DNA from 4 places in the Massilia sp. TWR1-2-2 genome. Region 1 is predicted to be linked to each of the others. Evidence: predicted binding sites of a transcription regulator. Region 1 holds the regulator's gene; each other region holds the start of a gene.
The links. Region 1 encodes FNR, which switches genes on or off when oxygen is low (the NO sensors DNR and NnrR bind a similar motif). Its sites were predicted from a motif close to TTGATNNNNATCAA; they were not measured.

Region 1 (7,543 bases):
TTGCGCAAGCTGGCCGCCGGCCGCCTCGACTTCGCGCTGGTCATGACCGACGAGATGCGCAGCGAGGAGCCGATTCAGGCGCACGCCAGCGTGAAGGAGATCGGCTTCGCCTTCCAGGGTACGCCGATGGGCGCGTATATCGGCTTCAGCGTACTGCATGCCGACGGCGACGCGCAGCGGCGCAACTTCAACGCCGGCTTCCAGGCGATTCACGACAACGGCACCCGCAAACTGGTGCAGGCGCGCTGAAAATTGCGTTGCTCGGTCTACTGCCCGGAGTAAGCCGCGCCGCGCCAATCGCGTTGTCCAACGAAGATGTTGTCAAACATAATTGTTACCAATTGTATGGACCTGGCTGCGCTTGGCAGTCGGCCGTACCGTATCCAATTGACAAGGTCGACACTTGTGTTGGGCCGCCGGCCTGCAACTCGTCGGAGGTAGCAACGTCAATCCGTGACGATCCGATAACTCCCCATCTAATCAAATAGATATCGAACAATGTTGGCCCGCGCCGACATGTGTCCGTTCGGGTTATCAAGCCGATATTGTCGATCTCATCATGGCAGTTTTGACGGCTTGCGGCTGGCAGTCTCGGCCATTACCATCGCCGCAAGTTTCAATCCGCCCGCAACCTTCTTGCCCTCCTCACCTGGAAATCACGCATGCCGAAAACCCGCCTCACCCCACGTTCCGTCACCTCGTCGATGCATCTGCTGGCAGCGGCCATCGGCGCCGCTGCCACCGTCCTGGTCGCAGTCACGCCGGCCGCCGCCGCCGATTTCAGCGATGGCGTCCACCAGTACGCCCGCGGCCGCATCTTGTTCGAGGCGCGTGCCGGCCTGTCCGGCGACGAGCTGGAAAAAATCCTCAAGACCCATGGCGGCGGCAAGCGACGCAAGATGGGCCAGAGCAACCTGAACATCGTCGAGCTGCCCGCCGGCGCGTCGGAAGCGGCCCTCGTCGAGCGGCTGCGCCGCCATCCCGCCTTCAAATACGTCGAACTCGATCGCCGCGTCAAAAGCACGCTGGCCGTCAACGATCCGTATGCCGGCAGCGAATGGCACCTCGGCAAGATCGGCGCCACCACCGCGTGGGACACCACCCAGGGCGCCGGCGTCACCATCGCGATACTCGATTCCGGCGTCGACGGCAGCCACCCGGACCTGGTGCCTAACCTGGTGCCCGGCTACAACACGCACGGCAACAACACCGACACCGCCGACGTCTGCGGCCACGGCACCGCCGTCGCCGGCTCGGCCGCGGCGCGCACCAACAACGGCGCCGGGGTCGCCGGGGTTGCCGGGCTGGCGAAGATCATGCCGATCCGCGTCGCCTACAAGGACGCCGGCGGCGGTTGCTATGCCTATACCAGCACGATCGCCGCCGGAATCACCTGGGCTGCCGACAACGGCGCCCGCATCGCCAACGTCAGCTTCGGTCCGCTGGCCGGCAGCGCCACCATCCAGAGCGCCGCGCAGTACATGAAAAACAAGGGCGGCCTGGTATTCGTTTCCGCGGGCAACAACGGCGTCGATGAAAACATCGTGCCGTCCAACACCTTGATCGCCGTCTCGGCCACCGATTCGGCCGACGCCAAGGCCAGCTGGTCGAGCTACGGCGCCTTCGTATCGCTGGCCGCACCGGGCGCCGGCATCTGGACCACGTCGCAAGGCGGCGCCTACAACGGCTGGAACGGCACCTCGTTCGCCAGCCCGGTCGCCGCCGGCGTCGCCGCGCTGATGATGGCCGCCGCGCCATCGCTCGACGGCGCCGCGATCGAGCAGGCGCTGTTTGCCTCCGCCGTGCCGCTCGGTGCGGCAGGGCGCGATCCGCTGTTCGGCTATGGCCGCGTCGACGCCGCCGCCGGCGTGCGCGCCGTGCTGGCCAAGGTCGTCGTCGCCGACACCCAGGCGCCGACCACGGCAATCACCTCGCCGGCGGCCAGTTCCAGCGTCAGCGGCAGCGTCACGGTCGCTGTCGACGCCGCCGACAATGTCGGCGTCGACCGGGTCGAACTGAAGGCTAACGGCACCGTCGTCGGTTCCGACATCGCCAGCCCGTTCAGCTTTGCGTGGAATTCGGCGGGCGTGCCGAACGGCATGAACACGCTGGTCGCCACGGCCTACGACAAGGCCGGCAATGCCACCGCGTCGAACCCGGTGTCGGTCAGCGTCGCCAACGCGGTGCCGCCGCCCGCCGCCGACACCACGGCGCCGACCGTGAAAATCGACAATCCGGTTTCGGGCACCGTCAGCGGCGCCGTCATCATCAGCGTCAGCGCCAACGATAACAGCGGCACGGCAGGAATGATTCAGTCGATTTACATCGACAATGCACTCGTCAGCAATGGCAACGGCGGCTCGCTCGCCTACACCTGGCAGACGCGCCGCTGGATGACCGGCTCGCACGCCATCAAGGTCGTGGCGAAAGACGCGGCCGGCAACTGGGCCAGCTCGACGGTGCAGGTCGTGGTCGTGCGCTGATCGCAGTGCAACATGTAACGGGGCGACGGCAGTAATGGCCGTCGCTCCTTCTTTCATGCTGCGCGCTTGAACGTGCTTAATTTTTAGGCAGGCCGATAATTAGGTCACTCGTACTGGTACAAGCGCGTTTTATGTGGTCATCTTACCCACAGAATCTGTGGACAGAATTCTATAAAGATAATGTTGACTAGGAAGCCACTTCTGTTCGGGCGTGCGCTCAGGCGAAGTCCCTGAACGTCGCGCCCGTCAGCCCAACGATGATACCGAGCGCAAATGCGCCTGCCGGTGCGCCCACTGCGGCGATGACGGTCGCGCGCGAATTGGGAACGGGCGCTGGGCCAAAGCGGTTGGCGCCCGCCGAGCCCCGCGCGAAGGTCGCATACAGCCCAAGCGCAACGTTGTCGAACGGCACGATCGCCGCAAGCGAGCACCCGCCCGAGCGGTCCAGGTCGTTCAGGCGGCGTATCATCAGCACGAACGTCGCGGGGATGAACGCCAGATAGGAGGTCAAAATCACCGTCATCGCCACCATCGGTGAAAAAGCCGCGACACTGGCGGTGGCTACGCACAAGACCGCCATTGTCAGCACGCAGCAATAGGTGAAGTAACGCAGGCGGCCGATCCTGCCGTTCACCGTCAGCAAACTGGGCTGGTAGCGGTCGGCACCGGCCGGGTTCGCCATGGCATCGCCAAAAGTAGTTTCCAAGATGTCTCCCTGCATGAGCGGCCGTTTCTGGCTGCAGCGCCTTTGCTGCGGCGCGGTCGGGGCCGGCCAGGAACCCGGGTCGATAGTGACGATTTGCATGGAGCTCATCTTGGCGTAGAGCAAGAGAGTCTCCTCTGCTGTCGAGCAGTTCTGCTCACTGTTCAAACATTTCCTTGATCTACATCAAATTCTGCATTGATCCCGGGCCACTTTGCCTGCTGCGCCGGTGTCTACAGCAGGTAGTGGTTCGGTAACGTCTCAGCTGTCGAGGAGGAATGATGGATAACGCACACGCATCGCCAATTGGCGCAATGAATATCATGGACGACTCTGGTCACCGGCAAATGAATTGGAACATGGCCAATTCCAGGGAAATCGCCGCCGCACAGAAGACTTTCGACCGCCTGGTCAAGCAGGGATACGCCGCGTTCGGCGCCATCAGCCGCACCGACGCCAAGCGGGCGATCACGGCCTTCGATCCGACCATGGAAGAAGTGGTCATGGTGCCGCGTATCGTCGGCGGCTAAGTTGCCAGTGCTGGATCGGGCAAGCTGGCTTTTCGCGCGCTGCACCGCGTGGTGGCAGGCAGCACGGCGCACGCGCGAAAAGCTGCGGCAAGAGGCGTTGCAACGGGCCCATGCCGAGCAACGGGCGCTGTCGCTCCTGCTCGGCCTGCTCAACGCCGAGCAGCGCCGCGAATTCCAGGCCCACGGCTACTTTCACGTCATCGGCGGCAGCACCGGCGACCGCTACCGCATCCGGCTCGACTCGGCCGTCAACATCGACGTCCTCGGCGAACACGGCATCATCCGCTATCACCTGTGCGCGCGGCCCACCGGCAGCCTGCCGATGTACGACGTGATGGCGGGCCAGTTATTGCATCTGCAAGACAGCAGCGCCGAGATCGGTTTCCTGTCGCAGGCGAACCGGCATGTCACGCTGTCATTTGCCGCGATGGGACGCTGGCAGGAGCGCTGACGCGGCGCTGCCCTGTGGTTTGCGCGGCTTGGCGCGACAGATTCACGTCTCCGCCAGCGCATTGACGCGGCTGCGGCGAATTCGTCCATACGCAGGCGTATAATGAACGTGGATGTCCGCGCCGCGGACATGCCGCAACTTGAATGCCGCCAATGCTTGCTTCTTCGTCACCAACCGCTCTGCCGCAGCTGAACATCACTGCCCTCAAGGCAAGTTGCGCCAACTGCAGCATGCACCAGCTGTGCCTGCCGATGGGCCTTGACGCGGCGGAAATCGTCCGCCTCGACGAAGTGATCGGCCTGCGCCGCCGCATCGCCCGCGACGAGCGCCTGTATCAGATGGACCAGCCATTCCGCAGCCTGTACGCGATCCGCTTCGGCCACTTCAAGACTTACCAGGTCAATGCCGCCGGCGACGAGCAGATTACCGGCTTCCAGATGGCCGGCGAACTGCTTGGCATGGACGCCATCAGCGGCGAACGCCACCACTGCGACGCCGTCGCCCTCGAAGACAGCGAGGTCTGCGAGATTCCGTTCGACGGCCTCGAGCACCTGTTCGCGCACGTGCCGACCTTGCTGCGCCATTTCCACCGCATCATGAGCACCGAAATCACGCGCGAGCAAAACGTCATGCTGCTGCTCGGTAACATGCAGGCTGAGCAGCGCTTCGCCGTTTTCCTCACCAACCTGTCGGCCCGCTACGCCGCGCGCGGTTATTCGGCCACCGCGTTCCAGTTGCGCATGTCGCGCGAAGACATCGGCAACTACCTCGGCCTGACCATCGAGAGCATCAGCCGGCTGCTGTCGCGCTTCAAGAAGCAGGGCCTGCTCAAGGTCGACAAGCGCGAAGTGACGCTGCTGCAGCCGGCGCTGCTCAAGGCAATGGCCGCCGGCACCGAGCGCTGCAGCCCGATGGCGTAAAGCCCACGATTAAAACGGCGCCCGCTGGTCGGGCGGCGTGACCACCAGATACATCGTCAGCAAACTCGACAGGGCACACACGCTCCACAACGCAAAAAAGCCGACGCTGTAGACCGCCGTCGGCGTAATGCCTGACGCCGCCAGGTACGCCAGGTCGGCCGGATCGAACACCGAGAACACGCAGCCTTCCGCCAGCGCCGCCGCCAGGAACGAAGGCCACAATACCGTCATCGCCAGCCGCCGCATGCTGCCCCTCACGGCGCCGGCGCCGTCGGTGCGTCGGCGTGGATCGCCAGCGCGCTCTCGCGCGGCCAGCTCCAGCTGCGCGCCACCCGCCATTCGCGCCGCGCGCCCTCCACCACCACCTGCCAGTGGGTCGCTTCGAGCTTTGCCACCGGCACCGCGAAGCGGCCGTCGCTGCCGGGCCGCGCCAGCAGCTGCAGGTCCTTGCCAGGCTGGGTCGGGTGCGCCAGGTAGATGTGCAGCGGCGCCTGCAGCGGCGCGCCGCCACTGGTCACCGCGCCGCTCAGCACCCCCGCGCCGGCGTCGTAGCTTGCCTCGAACGCGATCGCCAGCGCCGTCGCCGCGCGGTCGCGCCGCAAATCCTGGTTGATCGCCTTGCCCTGCTTGTAGTAGTCGTCGACCACCATCGCGTCGGGCCGCGACAGCGCCAGCGAGCCGGCCACGCCGCCGCCGACGAGCACGAACACAGGGCCGATCATCAGCAACCACGGCCAGCGGTGGCTGTACCACGGACGGACCGGCGCTGCGGCCGGGGATGCGACAGTCGATGCGATTGGCATGGAGATTTCCTTGATCATGGTTTCGGAACGATGAAGACCGCTTTTTCGGTCACCTTCAGCGCCGGGTCGTCGAGCGCCGTGAGCACGAACTCGATCTGGTTCGATCCGGTCGCGGCGGCGCTCCTCGGCACCCTCACCCGCACCGGCACGGCGCGCGCGCTGGCCCCTTCGAGTCGCGCCAGCTCGGGCGAAGCCAGGCTGATCGACGCCAGCCCCGACACCGACACGCGGAACGTATGCGCCTTCTCGGCCGTGTTCATCACCTGCAGCCGGTAGACGTTTTCGATGATGCCGTCCTCGACTTCGCGCCCCATGGCGCCGCGGTCGCGGATGACGTCGAGCTTGAGCGGCGTGCGCAGCGCCAGCGCGGCGCCGACGGCGAACACGATCGCCCCCAGCAGCGCGCAGTAAACCAGGATGCGCGGGCGCACCAGCTGGCGCCGCACCCGCGCCATGCTCCAGCCGTTGGCCATCGCATTGCCGGTCGAATAGCGGATCAGTCCTGGCGGCTTGTCCACTTTGGCCATCACCGTATTGCACGCGTCGATGCAGGCGGCGCAGCCGATGCACTCGTACTGCAGGCCGTCGCGGATGTCGATGCCGGTCGGGCACACCTGCACGCACAGGCTGCAGTCGATGCAGTCGCCCGCTTTCGGCAGCGCCAGCGTGGCGAAGCTTTTTTCCGGCGCCGCCTTGGCCTGCGCGCCGCGCGGCTCGCCGCGCGCCACGTCATACGTGACGATCAGCGTGTCCTGGTCGAACATCGCGCTCTGGAAGCGCGCATACGGGCACATGTACTTGCACACCTGCTCGCGCAGCCAGCCGGCGTTGCCGTAGGTTGCCAGCGCATAGAACAGCACCCAGAACGTCTCCCACGACGACAACTGCAGATTCCACAACTGGTTCGCCAGGCGCTCCACCGGCACGAAGTAGCCGACAAAGCTCAGGCCCGTCAACAGCGCCACCGCCAGCCAGGCCGAATGCTTGGCGACCTTGCGCGCGGCCTTGCCGACGCTCCAGGGCTGGCGGTCGAGCCGGATGCGGGCGCTGCGCGCACCTTCGATGCGCCGCTCGATCCACATGAAAATCTCGGTGTACACCGTCTGCGGGCAGGCGAACCCGCACCACACCCGTCCTGCCACCGCCGTCACCAGGAACAGCGCAAAGGCGCAGATGATCAGCAACGCGGCCAGGTAGATGAAGTCCTGCGGCCACAGCACCACGCCAAAAATATAGAACTTGCGCTCACCGAGGTCGAACAGCACCGCCTGGCGGCCGTTCCAGTTCAGCCACGGCAGGCCGTAGAACACGAGCTGGGTAAGCCACACGCAGGCCCAGCGCAGCGTCGCATACGGCCCCTTCGCCTCGCGCGGATAGATTTCCTCGCGTTTGGCGTACATCTTGATGATTGCCTCGCGCGGCGCTGCCTCGTTCATTTTTTCGGCACCGCCGCCGGTTGATTCGACAGGCCCCACACGTACGCTGCCAGCAGGTGCACCTTCGGCTCGCCGAGGAAGGCGTCGAACGCGGGCATCGTATTGCTGCGGCCCTTGTTGACCGTCTCGATGATGGTGTCGGCGTTACCGCCGTACAGCCACACCTTGTCGGTCAGGTTCGGCGCGCCCAGCGCCTGGTTGCCGCCGCCGTCGGCGC
Region 2 (7,543 bases), on a different contig from region 1:
CAAACCAGTTCTCGATCACGGCATCGGTGCCGCAACCGTCGACGATTGCGTTGATCCTGGCAATGCTGATCGCCGGTTCGCTCGCCGCGAAGCGCCGCGACGGCCGCTGATACCGTCGGAAACCCCGCCTGCGCGGGAAGTCGGCTCCGCCAATGGCGGAGACGACGGTGTTGCGTTCGGTGGCTACGAAGATGACGTGTTTCGCCGCAGTATGATGTGCGTCGCCTTCTCCGACACTACCGATTCCACGCATTCGTAGCCAAGCGCGCGCAAATCGAGCCCTTCGAACAGCGGCTCGCCGCGCCCGAGCAACACCGGTGAGATGGCAATATGCAGTTCATCGATCAGGCCTTCGCGCAGATACTGCCGAATGGTGTCGGCCCCGCCGCCGATCCGTATGTCCTTGCCGCCGGCCGCTTCGCGTGCGCGGTCGAGCGCCTCGCGAATGCCTCCCGTGATGAAGTGGAATGTCGTGCCGCCCTCCATCTCGATGGAAGGGCGCGCATAGTGGGTCAGGATGAACGCAGGGACTTGATACGGCGGATTGTCGCCCCACCAGCCTTTCCAGTTCTTGTCCGGCCAGTCGCCGCGGTCCGGCGAGAACATGTTCCTTCCCAGGATCCAGGCGCCGGCGTTCTGAAAGCCGCGAGCGGCGAAAACATCGTCGACCCCGGTGGTGCCGCCTTCCTGGCCAAACACTTTTCCCTGAAACGTGCGCGTCGGGCGTAGCCACTGGTGCAGCTCCGTACCGCCGACGCCGAGTGGATTCTGGAGGTCCTGATCCGGACCTGCGGCGTATCCGTCCAGCGAGATGGTGAAACCTTCAACGCGAACTCGTGTCATCGTTTGACTCCATGCAGACGCCTCACTGGCGTGCCAACAGTATATGCCGATACCCCGGCACGGCAGAGGGCGACTCTGCCTTTCGTCGCTTCCGATGCCCGGCTGACGCGAAAGTAATTTATCATTGACGACAGTGAACTCAGGAGAACCATCATGTCGCTGGACTACCAGACCGGATTCGGTAACGAATTCGCCACTGAAGCGCTGGCCGGCGCGCTGCCGGAAGGGCGCAATTCGCCGCAGCGCGCGCCGTACGGCTTGTACGCCGAGCAGCTGTCGGGCACCGCGTTCACCGCGCCGCGCCACAGCAATCGCCGCTCGTGGCTGTACCGCATCCGCCCGGCCGCCATGCACGGCCACTTCACGCCGATCGATGGCGCCCGCCTGGTCAGCCGCTTCGACGGGCCGGCGCCGTCGCCGAACCAGCTGCGCTGGGATCCGCTGCCGATGCCCACCGAGCCTACCGACTTCGTCGCCGGCCTGGTGACGATGGGCGGCAACGGCAGCCCGGAAGCGGGCAGCGGCTGCGGTATCCACGTGTACGCGGCCAACCGCTCGATGGAGCGCTACTTCTACAATGCGGACGGCGAACTGCTGATCGTGCCGCAGTCGGGCGCGCTGGTGCTGGCGACCGAACTTGGCATTCTGCGCATCGAACCGCAGGAAATCGCCGTGATCCCGCGCGGCGTGCGCTTCCAGGTCCGGCTCGAAGGCGACAGCGCGCGCGGCTACGTGTGCGAAAACTACGGCGCGCTGTTGCGCCTGCCCGACCTCGGCGTCATCGGCTCGAACGGCCTGGCCAATCCGCGCGATTTCCAGACGCCGGTGGCCTGCTACGAAGACCTCGAAGGCGACCTCGAACTGGTGGCCAAATTCCAGGGCGGGCTATGGCGCGCCGACATCGCCCATTCACCGCTCGACGTCGTCGCCTGGCACGGCAACTACGCGCCCTATAAGTACGACCTGCGCCGCTTTAACACGATCGGATCGATCAGCTACGACCATCCCGATCCGTCGATCTTCCTGGTACTGCAGGCGCCGAGCGACACGCCGGGCGTCGACACGATCGACTTCGTGATCTTCCCGCCGCGCTGGCTCGCCGCCGAGAACACCTTCCGTCCGCCCTGGTTCCACCGCAATTTCGCCAGCGAGTTCATGGGCCTGATCCACGGCGCCTACGACGCCAAGGCCGAAGGCTTCGTGCCGGGCGGCGCTTCGCTGCACAACTGCATGAGCGGGCACGGGCCGGACGCCGCCACCTTCGACAAGGCCAGCGCCGCCGACACCAGCCGCCCGGACCGCGTCAGCGACACGATGGCCTTCATGTTCGAGACACCGACCGTCATCCGTCCGACCCGCCACGCGCTCGAATCGGCGCAGCTGCAAGAGAACTACGCCGAATGCTGGCGCGGGCTCGAAAAGAACTTCGACCCGTCGCGCCGCTAATACGCATACAAGGAAAAACCTGATTCAGTACTGAACGAGACGCGCGCGCCCGACCAGCAAAGCTGGCTCGGCTCGGCCTACTTTGTGGGCACCGACTTCCCGATCCAGAAACCTGCCGTTCGCGGTATTTCGCCGCGCCGGCAGCGATGAAGCGTATCGCGGTGGCGTGGCCATCGCCGACTAAATCGTCGACCTTTCCCTGGCCGCGCAATGCGGCGCGCTGGGGCCGGCAGCGCGGCCGCTGGCTGCCGCCGCCGGCGAATCGTCCTGTGCGGCTGGTGCGAGAAGCCAGGCAGCGCGCGCATCGGCTTTGGGAATGCCGCGGCACGGTGCTGCCGGCGCCAGCCGATTGGCCGGCGTGGCGGCGTAGCGCTTAGCCGCCGCAGCCGCCGCAGCACGATTTGCGCCCCGGTGCGTCGTCGGCGACGACAAAGCCGGCCGTCTCCACCGCCGCGCGCAAGTCGCGCGGCGCCGCCAGCACTTCATTGAAGGCGACGCGGGCGCGCGAATGCGCCAGCGTGATGTGGACGCTGTCGACGCCCTCCACCGATTCGATCGCCTTGGCTACCGCGATGGCGATCGCTTCGTTCTGCATGGCCGGGATGGTCATTGTTGTCGTTTCCATGTAATTTTTTCCTGTTGTGGTGTATTCAGCTTGTAACCGGGTCTGACCCGGTTTCCAATTTCAGCATAGGCAGAAATTGCGATGCGGTCCATCACATCCGGCCGTTCTTGCCCTCGTCTTTTCGAAAACCTAAACCAGATCAATTCCGCGCGCTGGCCGCCGGTAACTGCGCTTCCAGTTCGGCGCGCGTCACCTGTCCCAGGCGCGTCATCACCAGCTTGCCGTCGGGGTTGAACAGCAGCGTGGTGGGATAGGCCTGTACCTTGAACTCCTTCATCAGCGCGTCGTTGCCGGCGACGATCGGATAGGTCACGCGCAGCGCCTTGGCAAATTGGCGCAGGCGCGAGACGTTGTCGCCATCGGCGGCCAGCCCGATTACCGCCACGTCCGCGCGCGCGCGATAGCGCTTCAAGCTCGGGCATCTCCTTGATGCACGGCGCGCACCAGGTGGCCCAGACATTGAGCACCAGCCACCTGCCGCGATAGGTCTCCAGCGCGTGCGCCTGGCCCTGCAGGTCGGTCAGGTCCATCGCCGCCGCCGGCATGCAGGCGGCGACGGCAAGCAGCGCCGCGGCCACGCGCGCCAGCGGACGGCCGCCCATGCCAGCAAGGGTTCCCATCACATCTGGCCGGACAGGCCGATCACCAGCGCGCGGTTGGCGGTGAGCTGCACTCCCGTTACCTGGCGGCGCAGCGGCACCTGGTAGAAAGCGTACAGCTGCATCGACGACGGCAGCGTGTAGCTCAGGCCAGGGCTGGCGTACAGGAAGCGCCCGCCGCTGCTTGCCGGCTCCGCTTCGCTGCCGCTGTCGGCGCTCTTGTGAACATAATTAAGTTGTCCGAGTACGCCAAAGCCGCCGCCCAATCCCTTGCGTACGCCGAGGTCGAGCCCGAGCTGCGCGCCGGGCCGGTAGTTGTCGCGCGTGTTGAGCGCATGCTGGTACTGCGCCTGGGCGAACCAGGATAGGCCGATCTCGGTCAGCTTCTGGTGATAGTAGCCGCCCGCGATCAGGTCGGTGGTGCCATGGCGTCCTTGGCGTTGGCGATGTCGAACTTCCCGGTCGGTAGCTTGACGCCGAACGTGACGCCGGCGCTGGCCGGCTTCAGCGGGTTTTCCACGCTGAGCAACCGGTAGCGGCCGATGACGCGCACGTCGTTCAACTTGGTGAACTTCCACGTGTCGGTGATTTTCTCGCCGTGGTGATTATGAATGTGCAGGTGATCGCGCTGCACCGCCGCGGCGCTGACGGTGACGCCGAAGCGGTTGCCGAAGTTGTGGCTGTAGCTGGCCATCACATTGCGGTTGCGCGTGCTCACCTCGTCGTGGTGGGACGGCACTTCGCCCGGGTACACCTTGCGCGAGCCGAACATCGGCTGGTCCTGATTCATCTGCTCGTAGCGCACGTCGAAGGCATTGGCCGATTCGGCCAGCGCGCTTTCGGCCGTCCAGTTGCTGTTGACGGCGCAAAACGAAGCGCCACAGCTGGCTTGCGCGAGCGAGGAAGAGAGGACGGCGATGGCGGCCGCCAGAACGGTGAGCGTGGTTTTCATTATTTTTTTACCTGTGCTGGAAAGCCCGCGTGGGCTGGCGTTACTGATGATTTGTCGTGGCAGAAAAAATCATACTTTTGTGATGCATATTTTCCACATGATCTACGTCAAGTTTTCCTAAATGAATGAATTAGTCCTGCGGCTTGCTAAATATTTGATGTGTATCAATTTTTTAAGATGCATCTAAAATGTATGATTTGTTCATTGTCAACGGATGCACGTCGCATCTGACATAACCAGGTGAGAAGAAAATGAAAAGAACAATTATTTCGCAAGCCTTGATGGCTTTGGTCATGGGCACGGCCGCATTGGCGCCCGCGATGGCGCAGCATGGCGCTGCGCATGGCGCCCCGGCAGCCGGTTCCGCCGTCCAGTACCGCCCCGACGTCACCTTCACGCTGCGCACCGATATCGCCGACGGCAAGCTGGTGTTCATCAGCGAGAGCGGCGCCAGCAAAGGCACCGCCAACCCAACGCTGAACGTGGCCGAAAGCGCCATCGTGCAGATCAATCTGGTCAACGGCGACGGCGCCACCCACGACGTCAGCGTGCCTGACTTTAACGCCAAGTCGAACCAGATCAACGCCAAGGGCGCGAGCACCTCGATCGTCTTCAAGGCCGACAAGAAGGGCGTGTTCACATATATCTGCACGCTGCCGGGCCACGTCGCGGCCGGCATGATCGGCAAGATCATCGTCGGCGGCGCGGTGGCCGCGCCGGTCGCCAAGGGTGCGGACGTTTCGCAAAGCCCGTATGCGGTCGGCACGCCGGTCGGCGCGCGCGGACCTAAAAAGCTGACCGTCAACCTCGAGACGACCGAGATCGCCGGCCAGCTCGCCGACGGCACCACCTACCGCTACTGGACCTTCAACAACAAGGTGCCGGGTCCCTTCCTGCGCGTGCGCGTCGGCGACACGGTCGAAGTGAACATGGCCAACGCCAAGGACAGCCACATGATCCACTCGGTCGACTTCCATGCGGTGACAGGTCCCGGCGGCGGCGCCGCGGTCACCCAGGCGGCGCCCGGCAGCACCAAGAGCTTCACCTTCAAGGCGCTCAACCCGGGCCTGTATGTGTACCACTGCGCCACACCGATGGTGGCCCAGCACATCTCGAACGGCATGTACGGCATGATCCTGGTGGAGCCCGAAGGCGGCCTGGCCAAGGTGGACCGCGAGTTCTACGTGATGCAAGGCGAGATCTACACCGCGCAGCGCCACGGCACTCCCGGCGAAGCCGAGTTCTCGCTCGAAAAACTGCTCAACGAGCAGCCCGAGCACCTGATGTTCAACGGCACTCACGACGCCCTGACCAAGACGCACCGGATGGAAGCGAAAGTAGGCGAAACCGTGCGCATCTTCTTCGGCGTCGGCGGACCTAACCTGACGTCCAGCTTCCACGTCATCGGCGAAGTGTTCGACCGCGTCTATTCGCAGGCCGACCTGACGTCGCCGCCGGCGAGGAACGTGCAGACGACGCTGGTGCCGCCAGGCGGCGCGACAATGGTCGAGTTCAAGGTCGAGGTGCCGGGTCGCTATATCCTGGTCGACCATGCGCTGTCGCGGATGGAAAAAGGCCTGGCCGGTTTCCTCCACGTCGTCGGCAAGGACAATCCTGACGTGTTCCGCACCGCCAGCAAGCCGGACGCCGACTCGGGTCATTGATCGGCAGGTTTGATGACAAGACCCGCAGCTTGCGGGTCTTTTGTCGTTGTTGTTTTGCGTTGTTATTCTGAATATTGAAAAGGGCCGCCATGCTGACGACCAAGATCGACCGCCGCGAGTTTCTCAAGCGCCTGCCGCTGTTCGCCGACTTTTCGGCGCAAGAGCTGACCACGCTGGCTGCAGGGACGCAGGAGCTATATCTGCCGCGCGGCGCGCCGATTTTCCGGCGTGGCGATCCGTGCCGCGGTTTTCACGTCGTCATCTACGGCCAGGTCAAGCTCGGCTTCCTGTCGGTGCAGGGCGACGAGAAGATCGTCGAGATCATCGGCCCTGGCTTCAGCTTCGGCGAAGCGCTGATGTTCATGGAGAAGCCGTATATCGTCGGCGCCACCGCGGTGGCCGACAGCATGCTGCTCCACATCGGTAGTGTAGCCGTGTTCGCCGAGCTGGAACACAACCCGGCGTTCGCGCGCCGTATGCTGGCCGGCATGAGCCGCCGCCTGCATGGCCTGATCAAGGACGTCGAATCGTATTCGCTGCGCTCGGGCAGCCAGCGCATTGTCGGCTACCTGCTCAAGGACGAACCGGAGGGCGACGGCTCGCAGGTTACGCTCACTGTGAGCAAGAAGCTGCTGGCCTCGCGCCTGAACCTGACGCCGGAGTATTTTTCGCGCGTGCTGCACGACCTGTCCGAGCGCGGCATGATCGCAGTGAAAGGCCGGCAGATCACCATCCTCGATATCGAGCGGCTGCGCGGCTATGAAGGCTGAAACGAGGCCTTGATTGCGCGGCTGCGCACGACCGCGCGGCGCAGGTCGAGCGCCAGCAGCGCACTGGCTACTGCCAGCAGCGCGCTAGCGGGGCGCCCCAGCCAGGCCGGCAGCAAGGACGCGCCCAGCAGCGCGGCGAGCGCCGCGGCATGCCACCAGAACTGGCGCCGCGCCAGCGCATCGGGCAGGATCAGGCGGACCGGCGGCACCTCTCCTTTTTTTGCGCGCGGGTCCTGCTGCAGGTGATACCACAGCAGGAAAGGCACGATCTTGTACAGCATGCCGTTGACGGCGCCGATGGCGAAGCCGCCGATGAACAGGATGCCGGTGGCCAGCGCGGCTTGTGGCTGCGGCGCCAGCAGGTACAGCAGCGCGCTGCCGGCCAGGCTTCCCAGCGCCAGGCGCCAGTACAGCGTGGTGGCGTCGGCCTCGCGCTTGCGCGTGGCCAGCAGCTGCGCGCTGAGCGCGGCAAAGGCGAGCAGTGCGGCGCACAGCAAGGCTGCGGCCAGGCCGGCGCCGCCGGCGCCGGCGATCACCGCGGCGCTCCATGCCGCCAACAGCGCGGCCAGCAGGCATGGCGCCCAGCGCGTCACCGGCGCCGGATACATGCGCGCCGATTGGAACATCGGAATGACCTGGAACGC
Region 3 (7,543 bases), on a different contig from region 1:
CGATGGCGCTGTTGGCCGACGCGGCGCGGATCAGGCCCAGGCGCGTGAACAGCAGGGCGATGACGGCGGTGGCGAACACTTCGAAGAAGCCTTCGACCCACAGGTGCACCAGCCACCAGCGCCAGTACTCGACCATCGAATAGTGGGTGGTGCGGCCCCAGGCCAGCGAAGTGGCGTAGAAGCCGCCGATGCAGACCGCGGCGAGGAACACCATGGCGATCAGGCCGCGGCTCTCCGACGGCTTTTTCAGCGCCGGCCACAGCCCGCGTCCGAGCAGCGTGACCCAGAACAGCAGACCGACGAACAGCAGGATCTGCCAGATGCGGCCCATGCTGGTAAATTCCAGGCCCTGGTTGCCGATCCAGAAGGCGAAGTCGACGCCCTGCTTTTGCAGGGTGCCGATCCAGCCGAAAGCGGTTGAACCGACCACGATGAACAGCAGCGCGTAGAACAGCACGTTGACGCCGAGCGCCTGGTACTTCGGTTCATGGCCCGAGATGGCCGGCGCGATATACAGGCCGGTGGCCAGCCAGGCGGTGGCGATCCACAGCACCGCGAACTGGGTGTGGATGGTGCGGCTGACCGTGTACGGCAAGATATCGGCGAGCGGGAAGCCGAAGAAGCTGTTTCCTTCGACCGAGTAGTGGGCGGTGATGATGCCCATGCCTACCTGGGCCAGGATCAGGCCGGCGACGACGAAGAAGTACTTGCGCGTCGCCTTCATCGACGGCGTCGGCTTCAGGTCGAACAGCGGGTCGTTCTTCGATGGCGTCGGGTCGCCTTCTTCCTTGTGCATCGAATGGAAGAAGATCATGCCGGCGATCGCGGCGATCATCAGGATGACGCTGGCGATCGACCACATGCCTGCGCCGGCGGTCGGCGTATTGCCAACCAGTGGCTCGTGCGGCCAGTTGCTGGTGTACGACAGGTTGCTCTGGCCCGGACGGTCGGTCGAGGCGGCCCATGAGGTCCAGAAGAAGAACGCGGTGAGGGACTCGCGGTCCGACGCTTTCGGCAGCGAGTTCGGCGTCATCGCGTACTGCTCGCGCAGCGCGTCGAGCGAGGCGGCGTCGCCGAACAAATCGTTGAAGTGGGCGGCGGTGCGGCGCACGGCTTCGGCGCGGATCGTCGACAGCGTCAAGGTGCCGGTGGCGGCGTCATAGGTATTGGCGCGCAGTTCGTTCTTGACCGTGACGTCGACGCGCGCCTTGTCGCCGATTTCAAGTTCGGCATACTTGCGCTCATGATCGCGCTGCGAGACCAGCTCCTGCAGCGCCAACGCCTCGCGGTGCAGCCAGTCGGCCGACCAGTCGGGCGCCAGGTAACTGCCGTGGCCCCAGACGGTGCCGAGCTGCTGGCCGCCGGCCGCCAGCCATGCCTGCTGGCCATACTGGACGTTCTCTTTCGTGTAAAGTACCGTGCCTTCGGTACTGCTTACCTGGATTGGGATGGGCGGCGCTTCGAGGTAGATTTCGCGGCCGACCCAGAGGAGGGCGGCGAACGAAAATACGCAGATGACCGCTAGCCAGGTCCATAGTTTGCGCGTGGCGTGCATACGATTCCTTATTGATGTTGTAGGTGTAAAGGGATGAGGACTAAGATGCATTTTATTTGCATGTTTTGGATGGTGCAAACCCGCTGTGTGGTCAAAACTAATCCAGATTAAGAATTTCGCAGGACGGCTCGGCGGCGGGAAATCGCACGTTGATAACGCCAGGAAAGCCGATGGTAGTGGGAACGAGGCGCCGCCGCCCATGATGTAGATCAAGTTTGCGCAAGAAGAACTGTTGCATGCAAATAAAGCTCCCACGCGCACATTTCGCCTTGTCGCCCCGAGTTGGCGTCACTACCATGGGTGCCGTTGCGGCTCGCCGTTGGCTTGCCATCGCGCCGCTGAAATGACACACGGGAGAACAATCATGATCCACACCGACGCGCCGATCCAGGCGAATCCGGCATCGCCGGCGGTCCACTTCGACGCGGCCCTGATCGCCAAGATGAGCCAGCAAGGGCCGCGCTATACCTCGTATCCGACGGCCGATCGCTTCCGCGCCGGCTACGGCCACGCCGACTATGCCGCCGTCGTCGGCCAGCTAGGCGAAGCGGCGCCGCGCCTGCCGCTGTCGCTGTACCTGCACATTCCGTTTTGCGAGTCGCTGTGCTACTACTGCGCCTGCAACAAGATCATCACCAAAGAGCACGACAAGGCCGCCATCTACCTCGAGTACCTCAAGCGCGAGATCAGCATGCAGGCCGCCTTGCTCGGCCGCGAGCAGCGCGTCGAGCAACTGCACCTGGGCGGCGGCACGCCGACCTACCTGTCGGACGAGCAGATGGCGTCGCTGATGGCGCACCTGGCCAGCTGCTTCGAATTCGCTGACGGCGACAGCGGCGAATACTCGATCGAGATCGACCCGCGCACGGTCGACCGCGAGCGCATCCTCTCGCTGCGGCGCCAGGGCTTCAACCGCCTCAGTCTCGGCGTGCAGGACTTCGACCCCGAAGTGCAGAAGGCGGTCAACCGCATCCAGCCCGACGCGCTCACGCTCGACGCCATCGGCGCCGCGCGCGAGGCGGGCTTTGGTTCGATCAGCATCGACCTGATTTACGGCCTGCCTAAGCAGAGCCTGAAAACGATCGGCGAGACGCTGGCCAAGGTGGTGCTGGCCAGTCCCGACCGGATCTCGATCTACAACTACGCCCACATGCCGCAGCTGTTCAAGTCGCAGCGCCTGATCGTCGACGCCGACCTGCCGAGCGACTCCGACAAGCTGGCCATGCTCGGCCTGTGCATCGAGCGCCTGACCGCCGCCGGCTACATTTACATCGGCATGGACCATTTCGCCAAGCCGGACGACGAGCTGGCGGTGGCGCAGCGCAGCGGCCAGCTGCACCGCAACTTCCAGGGCTACTCGACGCATGCCGACACCGACATGGTGTCGTGCGGCGTGTCGGCCATCAGCGCCGTCGGCGATTCGTACTGCCAGAACGAGAAGTCGCTCGAGCGCTATTACGCCGCGCTCGACGAAGGCCACCTGCCGGTGGCGCGCGGCATCGAGCTCACGCGCGACGACGTGATCCGGCGCGACGTCATCGGCCGCCTGATGTGCGATTTCGCGCTGAGCGTGCGGTCGGTCGAGCGCGCGCACGGCATCGAATTCGGCGTCTACTTCGCCGCCGAACTGCGGCGCCTGCGCGAATTCGAAGGCGATGGGCTGCTTGACATCAGCGACGCCGGGTTGACCGTGACGCCGGCCGGGCGCCTGCTGGTGCGCAACCTGTGCATGGTGTTCGACAAATACTTCGGCACGTCCAACGACATTGCGCTGCAGCGCATGCGCTACTCGAAAACCATCTGAACTGCGCGATTCTTAAACCAGTTCAAGCAATGGCCCGCCGCTTCGCATGCCCGCTGGCCAGTCGTGGGTGCGGCGCTCTACAATGGTTTTGCCGCATCCGCGGCTTTCCCGGAGATGTACATGAAGAACTTGATTTCCGCTGCGCTCGCGTGCGCGGCCCTCGCTCTGGGCGCACCTGCCCAGGCAAACGCCGACCTGGCAAAAACCAAGAACTGCATGGGTTGCCATGCGATGGACACCAAGGTGCTCGGTCCCGCCTTCAAGGAAGTGGCGGCCAAGTACAAGGGGCAGAAGGACGCCGAGACCAAGCTCGTCGCCAGCATTTCAAAAGGCAGTACGGGTACGTGGGGCGCCATGGCGATGCCGCCTAATCCGGTAAGCGCGGCCGAAGCCCAAACGCTGGCCAAGTGGGTGCTCGCACAAAAGTAGCCGTCGGTCTTGCAGGTGTGGGTAATGAAGCATGTCCGCGCCGCGACGAATACAGCAAACCTAAAGACCGTCGTTCCCGCGCACGCGGGAAGTCGGGTCCGCCAATGGCGGGCACGACGGTTTTTCGAGCTGTGGTTCTGCAACAGCCCCGCCTGCGCGCGCGTTAGCCGCAGCTACCGATGTAGTGGCATTCGCTGCAATGGCTGCAGCCATCGACCTTGTGCAGCGCGTGCGCGCCGCAGTCCGGACACTTGCGTCCCGCGTGCGTGCGCTGCGCCGGCGCGCTCTGGACCGCGCGGTACGACGTGTCGGCCGCGCCGCCGGCCAGCTGGCGCGCCAGTTCCACGGTCGGCACCTGGTCGCCGTTCTGGTCCAGGAACCCGCGCCGGATCAGCACCCGCTGCAGCATGAAGGCAATCGCCGCGACCTCCGAGTCGTGATACATCGGCACCTCGCTGCCATCGGCGCGCGTGAAACTGCCGCAGCGAACCGGCCCCTTCTCCCACACCACTTCGCGCATGTCCGCCAGCGCCCGCGCCACCGAACTGCCGGCGCGCGCCGCCAGCGACAGCAGCCGCATCGTCGAGGTGATCCACTGCTGGCCGTCGCTGCGCTGGTTGGCCGGCATGAAGAACTCGAACGGCCGCTCGATCACCACCGGCAGGCCGTCCAGCCGTCCTTCGGCGCGGATGAAGCTGACCGTCAGATACGCCGCCTTCGGCCCCTCCTGTGTTGTGTAGCGCACCTTGCAGGTGACCGATTCGAGTTCGCCCGATGGCCGGCTGTCGAAGCGCCGGCGCAGCGGATCTTCATCGGGCAGGACCGCCGACGACGGCGCCGGCGCCACACTGAGCACGCTGGCCAGGCCGGCGTTGGGCCGATACGTCGCCAATCCCTTCAGGCCAGCGCGCCAGGCATCGCGGTACAGGTCCTTGAAGTCGGCGTACGGATAATCGGCCGGCACGTTGACGGTTTTCGAAATCGCCGTGTCGATGAACGGCTGCACCGCCTGCATCATGCCCAGGTGGTCGCGCGCCGCCATCTGCAAGGCGGTGACGAATTGCGCGGGCAGGGCGGCGTCGTTGCTGACGTCGTGGCCGAGGTGGCGGTACAGCCGCCACGCGTGGTCCGCCACCTCGTAGCTGCGGGTGCCGCCATCGGCCATTCGCTTCTTGCGGTAGTAGACCCACGAGAAAGCCGGCTCGATGCCGTTCGACGCGTTGTCGGCGAACGCCAGCGTGATCGAACCGGTCGGCGCGATCGACAGCAGGTGCGAATTGCGGATGCCATGTTGAGCGATGCGCGCGCGCAGCGTCGGCGGCAGGCGCCCAATGAACTGGCCGGCCAGGTAGGCCTCGGCGTCGAAGCGCGGGAACGGGCCTTTTTCAATCGCCAGGTCGATCGAGGCGTTATAGGCGGCGTCGCGCAGGTCCTCGGCGATGCGTGCGGCGAGCGCGCGGCCGGCATCGCTGTCGTAGGCGACGCCGAGCATCACCAGGGCGCTGCCGAGACCGAGGAAGCCCAGGCCCACGCGCCGCTTGGTGCGACCTTCTTCGGCCTGCTGCGGCAGCGGCCACTCGGTGGCGTCGAGCGCCAGGTCGAGCATGCGCACGCCGACCGCGGCCACCTCGCGCAGGCGCGCGAAGTCGATCGCCGCCTGCGCCGTGAATGGCGCGTCGACAAAACGGGTCAGGTCGATCGAGCCCAGGTCGCAGCAGCCGTACGGCGGCAACGGCTGCTCGCCGCAGGGATTGGTGGCGCACAGCTGCTCGGCGTAGTACAGGTTGTTTTCGGCGTTGATGCGGTCGATGAACAGCACACCCGGTTCGGCATGGTCGTAGGTCGACTGCATCACCGCCTGCCACAGCAGGCCGGCGTCGAGCGTGTGGAACACCCACTTGCCGTCGGCGCGCTGGCTGGCGCCGGCGGCGATCTGGTCGTCGGACGGCTCGGCCGCGTGCACCAGGTCGAACGGCTGCTGGTCTTCCAGCGCCTGCATGAAGGCGTCGGTCACCGCGATCGACAGGTTGAAGTTGGTGAAGGCGCCGTCATGCTTGGCCGTGATGAAACGTTCGATATCCGGATGGTCGATGCGCAGTACGCCCATCTGGGCGCCGCGGCGCGCGCCGGCCGATTCGACCGTCTTGCAGGAAGCGTCGAACACTTCCATGTACGACACCGGCCCGGATGCGCGCGAATGGGTGCCCTTGACCTTGCTGCCGCACGGGCGGATGGCGCTGAAGTCGTAGCCGACGCCGCCGCCGCGGCGCATCGTCTCGGCCGCTTCGGCGACGGCGGTGTAGATGCCGGGCAGGCCGTCGTGCCAGCCGGTGACAGAGTCGCCCACCGGCTGCACGAAGCAGTTCATCAAGGTCGCCTTCATGCCCATGCCGGCCGCCGAGTTGATGCGGCCGGCCGGAATGAAGCCTTGCTGCTGCGCCCACAGGAACCGCGCGGCCATCGCTTCGCGCAGCTCCGCGCTTTCGTACTGCGCCAGCGCGTGGGCCACGCGCTCCTGCACCGCGGCGATGGTGTTTTCGCTGCCTTTGGCGTACTTCTCGCACAACACGTCGATCGACACTTCCTGCGCCGGAAGGGACCGGCCAAACATTTTTTCGCTCGCGTTCATTCTTGTCCTGAGTATAGTGTGCTGGCCGCCACGACGGCGCCAGCGCATCCACTATCGGCGAAGCGCCGACGAAAGTCCTTGAAGCAGGCTAAGGATTCAGGCACGAAACGCGAACCGTCAGGCGTGGCGCCGATGGCCTAGCGAGTACGCCCCGGCCCAGGTGGCCGCTGAAACGGCGTCAGGCGCTGCAGGAACAGGTCGAACGCGCCAAGGTCGAAGGCATCGATCGCGTTCTTGAAAAGCAAACCGAGTTCGGTGTCGCCTTCGAGCGACAGGCGGCGCCGGAAGAACAGGCTGTCCGGGTCTTCCTCGCGGCGCGCCAGCAGCCACAGGTCGTGCAGCGCCGCGGCGATAGCCAGGTCCGGCGTGGCGCCGGGGCCGTGCGCCGTGAAGCCGCGCCCGCGCCAGCTGACGTTGAAAGCGACGCCCATATCGCTGACGCGCAGCTGCAGCAGTTTGCCTTCCAGCCCGGCGCGGGCATCGGCCGCCAGTTGCGGCGCCAGCGTCGCGTTGAGCAGGCGCGCGAACAGCCACGAGCCGGGATAGGCGGGCAGGCGCGCGAGCACGCTGCCGATCGACGGCGCCAGGGGCCGGCGCTGGCGCCAGTTCATGCCGCCACCTGCAGCATGCCGCTCTGGCCGTACCAGTAGCCGTTGCACGGCGGCCCTGGCAGCGAAGGCGCCAGCAGCTTGCGCGCCTCGTCCGGCGCCAGCAAGCCGCGCCGGGCCTGGTCGTAGATGTCGAGCAGCGGCGCGGTGCCGCTGGCCTGCGGGCTGATGCGCAGCACGTCGACGCCGGTCGCGGCCAGTTGGTCCAGTTCGCCGATCAGGCACTGCACCGACGACGACTGCGTCTGGGTGCCGTTCAGTACCAGGAACGGCGCCTGTTCGCGGGTGCGCAGCAGCAGGCCGTCCGGGTGATCGAGGCAGCTGAACTGGCAGTCGTCTTTCGGCAGGTTGCGGTTTCGGGCGGTGAAGCAGCGCGCCGAAAACGCCAGCGGCATGCGCCCGTGCGCGAAGATCTCGGTTTCCATCGCCGCCGGCCCGTCGCGCAGCACGTCGACCAGCTGGTCGCGCCCCATTTCCAGCGGCAGCACTCAGCGCGCCGCGCCCAGTTCGGCCAGCAC
Region 4 (7,543 bases), on a different contig from region 1:
GAACCGAACGGCGCGGCGCCGGTGACGGCCGAATTCGTCGCCCACGCGCAGGCGGCCCCTTGCGCCGAGCAGCGCAATCGCCTTTTCATGGTCGACAAGCGCATGGTGTACTGGGACCGCGCCGGCAACTGCGGCGACAACGGCTACGCCCGCACGCTGTACGGCGCCACGCCGCAGCAGATATTCTGCTCGGCGGCCGATTCGATCGCCGGCCCGCGTGCCTTCTGCAACGACGAATCGTCGCGCGCACTGTTCAACACGATCGACGCCAATCGCCACAAGGCCGACCTGGGCCTGGGCAGCGGCCACCTGGTCGAACCGATCGACGTGCCGCCACGGGCCTGATAGCGGCGCACGAACAGGCAAATTTTGGGGGCGCGCCGTGTCGCACCGTAAAATGCGCACAGGCAAACTCTCGATACAGACAAAATGAAAAAGCTTCTCGCCATCACGCTGGCGGCCGCATGTGGTAGCGCGGCCGCCCAGACGCCCGCAGTGAACCGGATGCCCGACGGCAGCCGCGACCTGTACCTCGGGCTCGGTGCCGTATCGGCGCCGCGCTACGACGGCGCGCGCGAGCAGCGGATCAACGCGCTGCCGGTGCTGCAGCTGGCATCGAGTAACGGCATCTTCATCTCCGGCATGAGCGCCGGCATGCACCTGTCCGCCGCACCGTCGGTCGAATACGGCCCGCTGCTGGCGCTGCAGTTGCGCCGCAGCGCGTCCGGCAGCGCGAGCGGCATCGGCGGGGTCGACAGCGTGAGCTTCCCCGGCATCGTCGCCCAGCCACCGCTGGTGGTCGCTCGCAGCGCGAAGGCGAAGCAACTCGACGGCATGGACCCGATCGGCGCGCGATTGCAAGCGGGCGCGTTTTTCAACCTGTACCTGACGCCGCGCCTTCGCTTGACCAACAGCGTGCTGTACGGTTCTGGCAATGACAAAAAGGGCGCGACCTGGAGTGTCGCGGTGCAGCGCATCGCCGCCGAGCCGGCGCTGCACCACGCCGTCTCCGTCAGCGCCGGCCTGACCGTCGCCAACCGCGCGCACAACGACGCCTTTTTCGGCGTCGCGGCGGCCGCAGCACAGCGCAGCGGCTATGCCGCCTACCAGGCTGCCGGCGGCATCAAGGATGTGCACGTCGGCGCGCGCTGGAACTGGGCGCTGGCGCCATCGTGGATCGTCACGTCCGGCCTGCAGGCGTCGCGCCTGGTCGGCAGCGCCAAGGACAGCCCGCTGGTACAGCGGCCCGCCAACGTGACGGTTTCGACCGCACTTGCCTACAGGTTTTAAAGCACATGTCCCGGTTCCGACTTTTCCCTGCTCTGATTGCCCTGCTGCTGGCCGCCGGCGTTGCCGCTGCCCAGGCGCAGGACGGCGGCTGGGCGAGTTATCGTGACGCATACCGGGCGATGGTGGTGTTCGAAAAATACGGCAAGCCCAAGCATCTGATCCAGAGCCACTTCCAGGTCATGCCGCGCGAAAAAGGCGCCCCCATCGACGGCTTGCGCCTGTCGCTGCAGGGCAAATCGACGCAGCTGAACCTGCCGCTGGACGCCACCGGCCGCACCGTGTTTCCGCTGCTGAAGGCCGCTTACGACGAGAACGCCGCGCTGGTGCTGAACCGGCCGATCGGCCAGTACGTGCTGCGCCCGCGGGTAACGGTGCTGGTGCGGCCCGATGGCGTGTATGAGGCGGCCGAGCTGCGCGCCGCCTGCAACCAGGCGCTTCAATTCGCGCGCTATGCCGATGCATCGGCGCGCAGCCTGAGCTGCGCCGGGGTGCGCTTCGGCTTTGCCCGCAAGGGCGCCGCGCCGGTAGTGCGCGTGCGCAATGGCGACTCCGCGCAGGCCTTGCCGGTGGTCGACGGCGCCATCTTCGCCGACGACGCCGACGACGGCTTCAAGACGGTGCTGTACAGGTTCGGCGACGCGCCGGCGCGCGGCCAGGTGGTGACGCAAGAAGCGCCGCTGGGGATCGCGCCTGTCTTCGAGTGAATTAAAAAAGCAAGTTCGGAGTAAGTTCGGTCAAGCCCAGGACGACGGCGAGAACAGGTAGCCTTCGCCCCACACGGTCTTGATTTTTTCCGAGGCGGCGTCGTCGAAGCGGCGCCGCAGTTTGGAAATGCTGTTGTCGATGCTGCGGTCGAGGCCGTCGAATTCGATGCCCCGCATCTTTTTGAGCAACGCGTCGCGCGACAGCACCTGGCCGGCCGAGCTGGCCAGCACCAGCAGCAACTTGTACTCCGTATTGCTGAGCACACACTGTTCGCCGCGCCAGCTGACGCTGCGTTCGCTGGGCGTAATCGTCAGCGCGCCGAACACCAGCGGCTGGCCATCGGTGGTGGGGCGAGCGCTGGCGCGGCGCATCAGTGCGCGCAGGCGTGCCAGCAGCACGCGCGGCTGCACCGGCTTGTTGAGGAAATCGTCGGCGCCTTGCTCCAGTCCCGACACTTCATCGTACGAATCTTCGCGCGCGGTCAGGATCAGGATCGGCACCTCGCTGACGGCGCGCAGCTGGCGGCACACCACCATGCCGTCGAGGCCTGGCAGCATCAGGTCGAGCACGACCAGGTCCGGCGCGATGTCGGCGAAGCGCGCCAGCGCCTGGTCGCCGCGCGTGACGAGTTCGACCTCGAACTCGTAGCCGCTCAAATACTCCATCACCAGCTCGGCAAGCCTGGCATCGTCTTCCACTAGCATTACTCGAAACATGGCAACTCTCCTCGGCAGCCATTGTAGTAGAGCCAATGCCCAAAATCCCTTTCCGCGACACAAGCTGACATCTCGCCACACTTTCACGACACTTGCCACCCCACCAATTCGGGGTCAGACCTAGGTCTGACCCCGAATTGGTGCTGGAGCATCGGCGCGCAAGCGGCCAAGATTGATTTCACATATCGTTATCGCGCGCCGGCATATGACGCTAGCGTTGCATTGCCCAGCGGCACACGGTCAGCCGCTCGACCGACTGGAACACGATGTTCTCGACCAGCAGCCCGATGACGATGACGGCGGCCAGGCCGGCAAACACCTTGTCGGTGTAGGCTCGTTGCGGCTCTGGAAGATGCACCAGCCGAGCCCGCCCGCGCCGGAGGTGGTGCCGAACACCAGCTCGGCCGCGATCAAGGTGCGCCAAGCGAACGCCCAGCCTATCTTCAGCCCCGACAGGGTCGCCGGCAACGCGGCCGGAAATCAGGATTTGCACCATCAGCCGCAGTCCGCCAAGGCCGTAGTTGCGGCCGGTCATGCGCAGCGACTCACCGCGCGAAAGCCGGCGCAGGTGTTCAGCGCGAGCCGTGGACAAACACCGAAAATTGCCATTTGTACGACCGCCACATCGTTATTTCACAAAAAATCTACCCAACTGGATCTTTTACGCGCGAATATTGGATGTGCCCGTCTTGACTTACATCATGGATTTATTGCGCCCCGTCGCCTAGCATCGGCGTTGGTAATGTCGATACCGACAGGGTGCTGTCCGGCATCTGTCCCCCAATCTACGGGAATTGAGCAATGCGCCCTTTAGCGACCCATGCAGGCACCCGCGTCATCCATGAAGAACACGACCGCCTGTGGGCGGTGCTGCAGGCGATGCGTCATTTCGTCCGCGCCACCGCCGATGGCGGCAAGGCGCCCGCGTGCAAGGTGTTTCGCGCGATGCTGTTGTATATCGTCGACTATCCCGAAAAGCTGCATCACCCGAAAGAAGAGCAATTGTTCGCGCTGCTGCAGCAGCGCACCGGCACCGTTGACGAAGAGATCGCGCAGCTGAGCGCGCAGCACGTCGCCGGCGAAGCGATGGTGCGTGAGCTCGAACACCAGCTGACTCGATACGAACTCGACCGCGAAGCGGGGTTCGCGCCGTTCGCCCGCGCGGTGGAGGAGTATTGCGCCTACAGCCAGGCGCACATGCGGCTCGAAGAGGATATCGTGCTGCCGGCGGCCGACCGCTTCCTGACGGCGCAGGACTGGCTCGACGTCGATGGCTGGTTCGCCGCCAACTGGGATCCGCTGGCCGGCACCGCCTACAAGGACGGCTTCGACCGATTGTTCTCGCTGATTGTCAACATCACGCCGGCGCCGATCGGCCTCGCATCGGAAGCTTGAGGCAGTCAGAAGGTCGAGACGAAAAAAGGCCCCAAAACGGGGCCTTTTTTGATGCCATGTCGAACTCTGTTGGTCCGACGCTTTGCTTAGGCGGCGTTGGCGTTGACCGCGTCCCAGTTGACCAGGCCCCAGAACGACTCGACGTATTTGGCGCGGGCGTTGCGGTAGTCGATGTAGTAGGCGTGTTCCCAGACATCGCAGGTCAGCAGCGCTTTGTCGCTGGTGGTCAAAGGGGTGCCGGCGTTCGAGGTGTTGACGATGTCGACGCCGCCATCGGCTTTTTGCACCAGCCAGGTCCAGCCGGAACCGAAGTTGCCCAGGCACGACTTGGTGAATTCTTCCTTGAACTTGTCGAACGAGCCCCACTTGGCGTTGATTGCGTCAGCGACCTTGCCGCTTGGCGCGCCGCCGCCGGCCGGCTTCATGCCGTTCCAGTAGAAGGTGTGGTTCCACACCTGGGCGGCGTTGTTGAAGATGCCGCCGGACGATTTCTTGACGATTTCTTCGAGGGACAAGTTCTCGAACTCGGTGCCCTTGATCAGGTTGTTCAGGTTGGTCACATAGGTAGCGTGGTGCTTGCCGTAGTGGTACTCCAGCGTCTCTTTCGAGATGTGCGGAGCCAGGGCGTCCATTGCGTACGGCAGGGGTGGCAGGGTATGTTCCATGAAGTGTCCTTTTATTGATTGGGAAGAGCGTTGATCGTTGAAACAACTCTTATTGTAATTCGGATGCGGGTTCGTTGCATTTTTGCTTCTGGCGCGCTACTCCAGTAGCCCCTGCACACTGGCAACACCAACTTCCGCGCTGCCGTCGGCCAGCCGCACGAGCAGCCGTTCGTTGACCCGGATCGCCGCCGGCGAGTGCAGCACGTGGCCGCGGCTGTCGCTGACAATGGCGTAGCCGCGCTCGAGCGTGCGTTGCGGGTTGAGCAGTTCAAGCTGGGCCGACAGCGCCGCCAGCGCGTTGCGCCGCGCCCGCATCTGGCTGGCCAGGCTGGCGGCGAAGTGGCGTTGCTGCGAGGCGATCTCGGCGCACCAGCCACGCACGTCGGGACGATGGCGCGACCAGCGCGCGCGCAGCTGGGCCAGCGTGAAGCTGTTGCGGTTCAGCGGGGCGCGCACAGCGTGCGTCAGTGCCGTCGACAGCGCCACCACCTGCAGGCGCTGGTGGCCGATCCGCGCCGACGGGCTGATCAGGCGGCGCGCGTAATTGTCCAGGTTCAGGTTCGCCTCCGACAGGGTGCGCCGCATCGCGCGCCGCAGGTCGGTGCAGTCGGCCGACAATGACGCCATCCAGTCGGCGCGCGCGGTGGCGGCCAGCTCGGCGGCGGCGGTCGGCGTGGCCGCCCGCACGTCGGCGCTGAAGTCGGCGATGGTGAAATCGGTCTCGTGGCCGACGCCGGCAATGACCGGCATGCTGCAAGCGGAAATGGCGCGCGCCACTACTTCCTCGTTGAAACTCCACAGGTCTTCGATCGAGCCGCCGCCGCGGCACACCAGCAGCACGTCGACCTCGGCGCGGCGCGACGCATTGTTGATCGCCTCGGCAATCTTGTCGGCCGAGCCGAGCCCTTGCACCGGGCTCGGATACAGCACGATGCGAATGTGCGGCGCGCGCCGCTTCAGCGCGATCAGGATGTCGCGCAGCGCCGCCGCCTGCGGGCTGGTGACGATGCCGATGCTGCGGGTGAACAGCGGCAGGGCGCGCTTGCGGTCCTCGTCGAACAAGCCTTGCGCGCCGAGCTTCTCCTTCAGCCGCAGGAACGCTTCGAACAGGGCGCCGACGCCGGCGCGGCGGATCGACTCGACGTTGATCTGGTAGTCGCCGCGGGCGCCGTACAGCGTGACGAGCGCGCGCACCTCGACCTTGTCGCCTTCGCGCGGCATGAAGCCGGCGACCTGGGCGCGGCCGCGGAACATCACCGCGCGCACCTGGGCGGCGTCGTCCTTGAGCGTGAAATACCAGTGGCCGGAACTGGCGCGGGTGAAATTGGAGATCTCGCCGCCGATCCAGGTCAGCGGGAATGTGCGCTCGAGCAAGCGCGCGACCTGCTGGTTGAGGGCGGTGACGGTCAGCACCGGCGGGGCGGCGTAGCTGGAATCAGGGTCGAAACTGGTCTGCATAGGGCTCGGCTCGGGTGATCTATCCACAAAATGTCAGGGCGGCCATGCTTATGTCATACATTGCCGGGTCTTACAAGTATTTTTCACAAGTGACTGATTTTAAAGGAGAAATCGCTGTGCCTTAATTTCTCTCAAAACAGAAAAAGCCTTATGGATCAAGGACTTTGACGAAAGTCTTCATACTTAATCACAAAGTTATCCACAGTTTCTGTGCGAAACAACGCGACGCGCGGTGATGCTTTAGGTGCTAAATATTTACGCACTAAGAAATTTGTGAATGGAATCAACGACCTGGGCTGGTGTCAACGCTCTTGCGCACAATCTTATCCACAAAAGATGTGCAGAAGCGGGTCGCATGCGCGAATCGGTGAACAAAACAGCATGACACAATTGCGCGGAAGGCGTTTTACCCTGCATTTGACCAGCATGCCTTGATTTTGCGCAAAGCCAAAATACTTAGTCAAATCAAGGGGCTGGATGAGAGTAAAAGGTCTTGCGCACAATCTTATCCACAAAAGGTGTGCAGAACTTCTGCGCTGCGGGAAGTGGGGCGCCTTTCTCGTCGAGAAGCGGGATATTCGCTGATGCCTCGTTTTTATGCAGGCCGAATTTTCTCAATTGAATCAACGGTCTTTACTAGAGTCAAATGCCTTGCGCACAGTCTTATCCACAAAAGGTGTGCAGAACGTTTGTGGCGGTGTGCGGCGGCGAAATTTCACTCAGCCTGGACCGGTGAGATGTCCTCGCCAGCCGGCTTGGCGATAATCGCGTCATGCACCACTTGGCCACTGCGCAGTGCGATCAGACGTTTGGCGCTCGCGATCGTCTCTGGCCGGTGCGCGATGATGATGCGGCTAATGCTAAGCGTCGAAATGGCTTCGTTGACGCCTCGCTCCAGCGCCACGTCGAGCGCGCTGGTCGCTTCGTCCATGATCAGCACCTTGGGCCGCTTATACAGCGCACGCGCCAGCAGCACGCGTTGCTTCTGACCACCCGACAGGCTGCAGCCCATGTCGGAGATCAGTGTTTCATAGGCCATCCGCATACTCTTGATGTCGGCTTCGACCTGCGCCAATCTGGCACATAGTTCGATGCGTGCCATGTCGGGCTGCTCGTCGTTGAAGCAGATGTTGTCCTTGAGCGAGCCGGCCAGAAGCATATCGTCCTGCATCACCACGGCCAACGCCTTGCGGTACGAGCGCACGCCAAGTTGTTCGATAGGGACGCCGCCATAGCGAATCTCACCGAACGTCGGTTTGAGGCTACCCATGATTAACTTGACCAATGTGGTTTTTCCACAGCCGGAAGGACCGG

Region 2: nirK (copper-containing nitrite reductase) is a predicted target of FNR. The motif match lies at 4,620-4,633, and genes of this name have one in related genera.
Region 3: hemN (oxygen-independent coproporphyrinogen III oxidase) is a predicted target of FNR. The motif match lies at 1,755-1,768, and genes of this name have one in related genera.
Region 4: ACP7DD_RS17455 (hemerythrin domain-containing protein) is a predicted target of FNR. The motif match lies at 3,401-3,414, and genes of this name have one in related genera.

Annotation. Positions count from the first base shown of each region.
Region 1 is NZ_JAFCWM010000001.1:253,238-260,780, reverse strand. It holds gene ACP7DD_RS01390 (hypothetical protein) at 1-249, shown strand, start outside; gene ACP7DD_RS01385 (S8 family serine peptidase) at 663-2,483, shown strand; gene ACP7DD_RS01380 (DUF805 domain-containing protein) at 2,701-3,312, opposite strand; gene ACP7DD_RS01375 (hypothetical protein) at 3,546-3,716, shown strand; gene ACP7DD_RS01370 (hypothetical protein) at 3,718-4,167, shown strand; gene fnr (fumarate/nitrate reduction transcriptional regulator Fnr) at 4,311-5,087, shown strand; gene ACP7DD_RS01360 (hypothetical protein) at 5,097-5,345, opposite strand; gene ACP7DD_RS01355 (FixH family protein) at 5,342-5,890, opposite strand; gene ccoG (cytochrome c oxidase accessory protein CcoG) at 5,905-7,326, opposite strand; gene ccoP (cytochrome-c oxidase, cbb3-type subunit III) at 7,323-7,543, opposite strand, start outside.
Region 2 is NZ_JAFCWM010000004.1:114,812-122,354, forward strand. It holds gene ACP7DD_RS05485 (hypothetical protein) at 1-54, shown strand, start outside; gene ACP7DD_RS05490 (dihydrofolate reductase family protein) at 184-843, opposite strand; gene hmgA (homogentisate 1,2-dioxygenase) at 997-2,289, shown strand; gene ACP7DD_RS05500 (cation transporter) at 2,663-2,914, opposite strand; gene ACP7DD_RS05505 (TlpA family protein disulfide reductase) at 3,054-3,326, opposite strand; partial or broken gene ACP7DD_RS05510 (TlpA family protein disulfide reductase) at 3,358-3,534, opposite strand; gene ACP7DD_RS05515 (transporter) at 3,534-3,926, opposite strand; gene ACP7DD_RS05520 (hypothetical protein) at 3,923-4,465, opposite strand; gene nirK (copper-containing nitrite reductase) at 4,717-6,129, shown strand; gene ACP7DD_RS05530 (Crp/Fnr family transcriptional regulator) at 6,219-6,899, shown strand; gene ACP7DD_RS05535 (hypothetical protein) at 6,887-7,543, opposite strand, start outside.
Region 3 is NZ_JAFCWM010000004.1:124,434-131,976, forward strand. It holds gene ACP7DD_RS05550 (nitric-oxide reductase large subunit) at 1-1,555, opposite strand, end outside; gene hemN (oxygen-independent coproporphyrinogen III oxidase) at 1,920-3,359, shown strand; gene ACP7DD_RS05560 (c-type cytochrome) at 3,480-3,788, shown strand; gene ACP7DD_RS05565 (adenosylcobalamin-dependent ribonucleoside-diphosphate reductase) at 3,952-6,417, opposite strand; gene ubiT (ubiquinone anaerobic biosynthesis accessory factor UbiT) at 6,555-7,028, opposite strand; partial or broken gene ACP7DD_RS05575 (U32 family peptidase) at 7,025-7,543, opposite strand, start outside.
Region 4 is NZ_JAFCWM010000018.1:19,307-26,849, reverse strand. It holds gene ACP7DD_RS17480 (hypothetical protein) at 1-345, shown strand, start outside; gene ACP7DD_RS17475 (MipA/OmpV family protein) at 430-1,290, shown strand; gene ACP7DD_RS17470 (hypothetical protein) at 1,296-1,994, shown strand; gene ACP7DD_RS17465 (response regulator) at 2,025-2,711, opposite strand; partial or broken gene ACP7DD_RS17460 (ABC transporter permease) at 2,923-3,299, opposite strand; gene ACP7DD_RS17455 (hemerythrin domain-containing protein) at 3,513-4,106, shown strand; gene sodB (superoxide dismutase [Fe]) at 4,193-4,771, opposite strand; gene xseA (exodeoxyribonuclease VII large subunit) at 4,868-6,229, opposite strand; gene ACP7DD_RS17440 (peptidase domain-containing ABC transporter) at 6,945-7,543, opposite strand, start outside.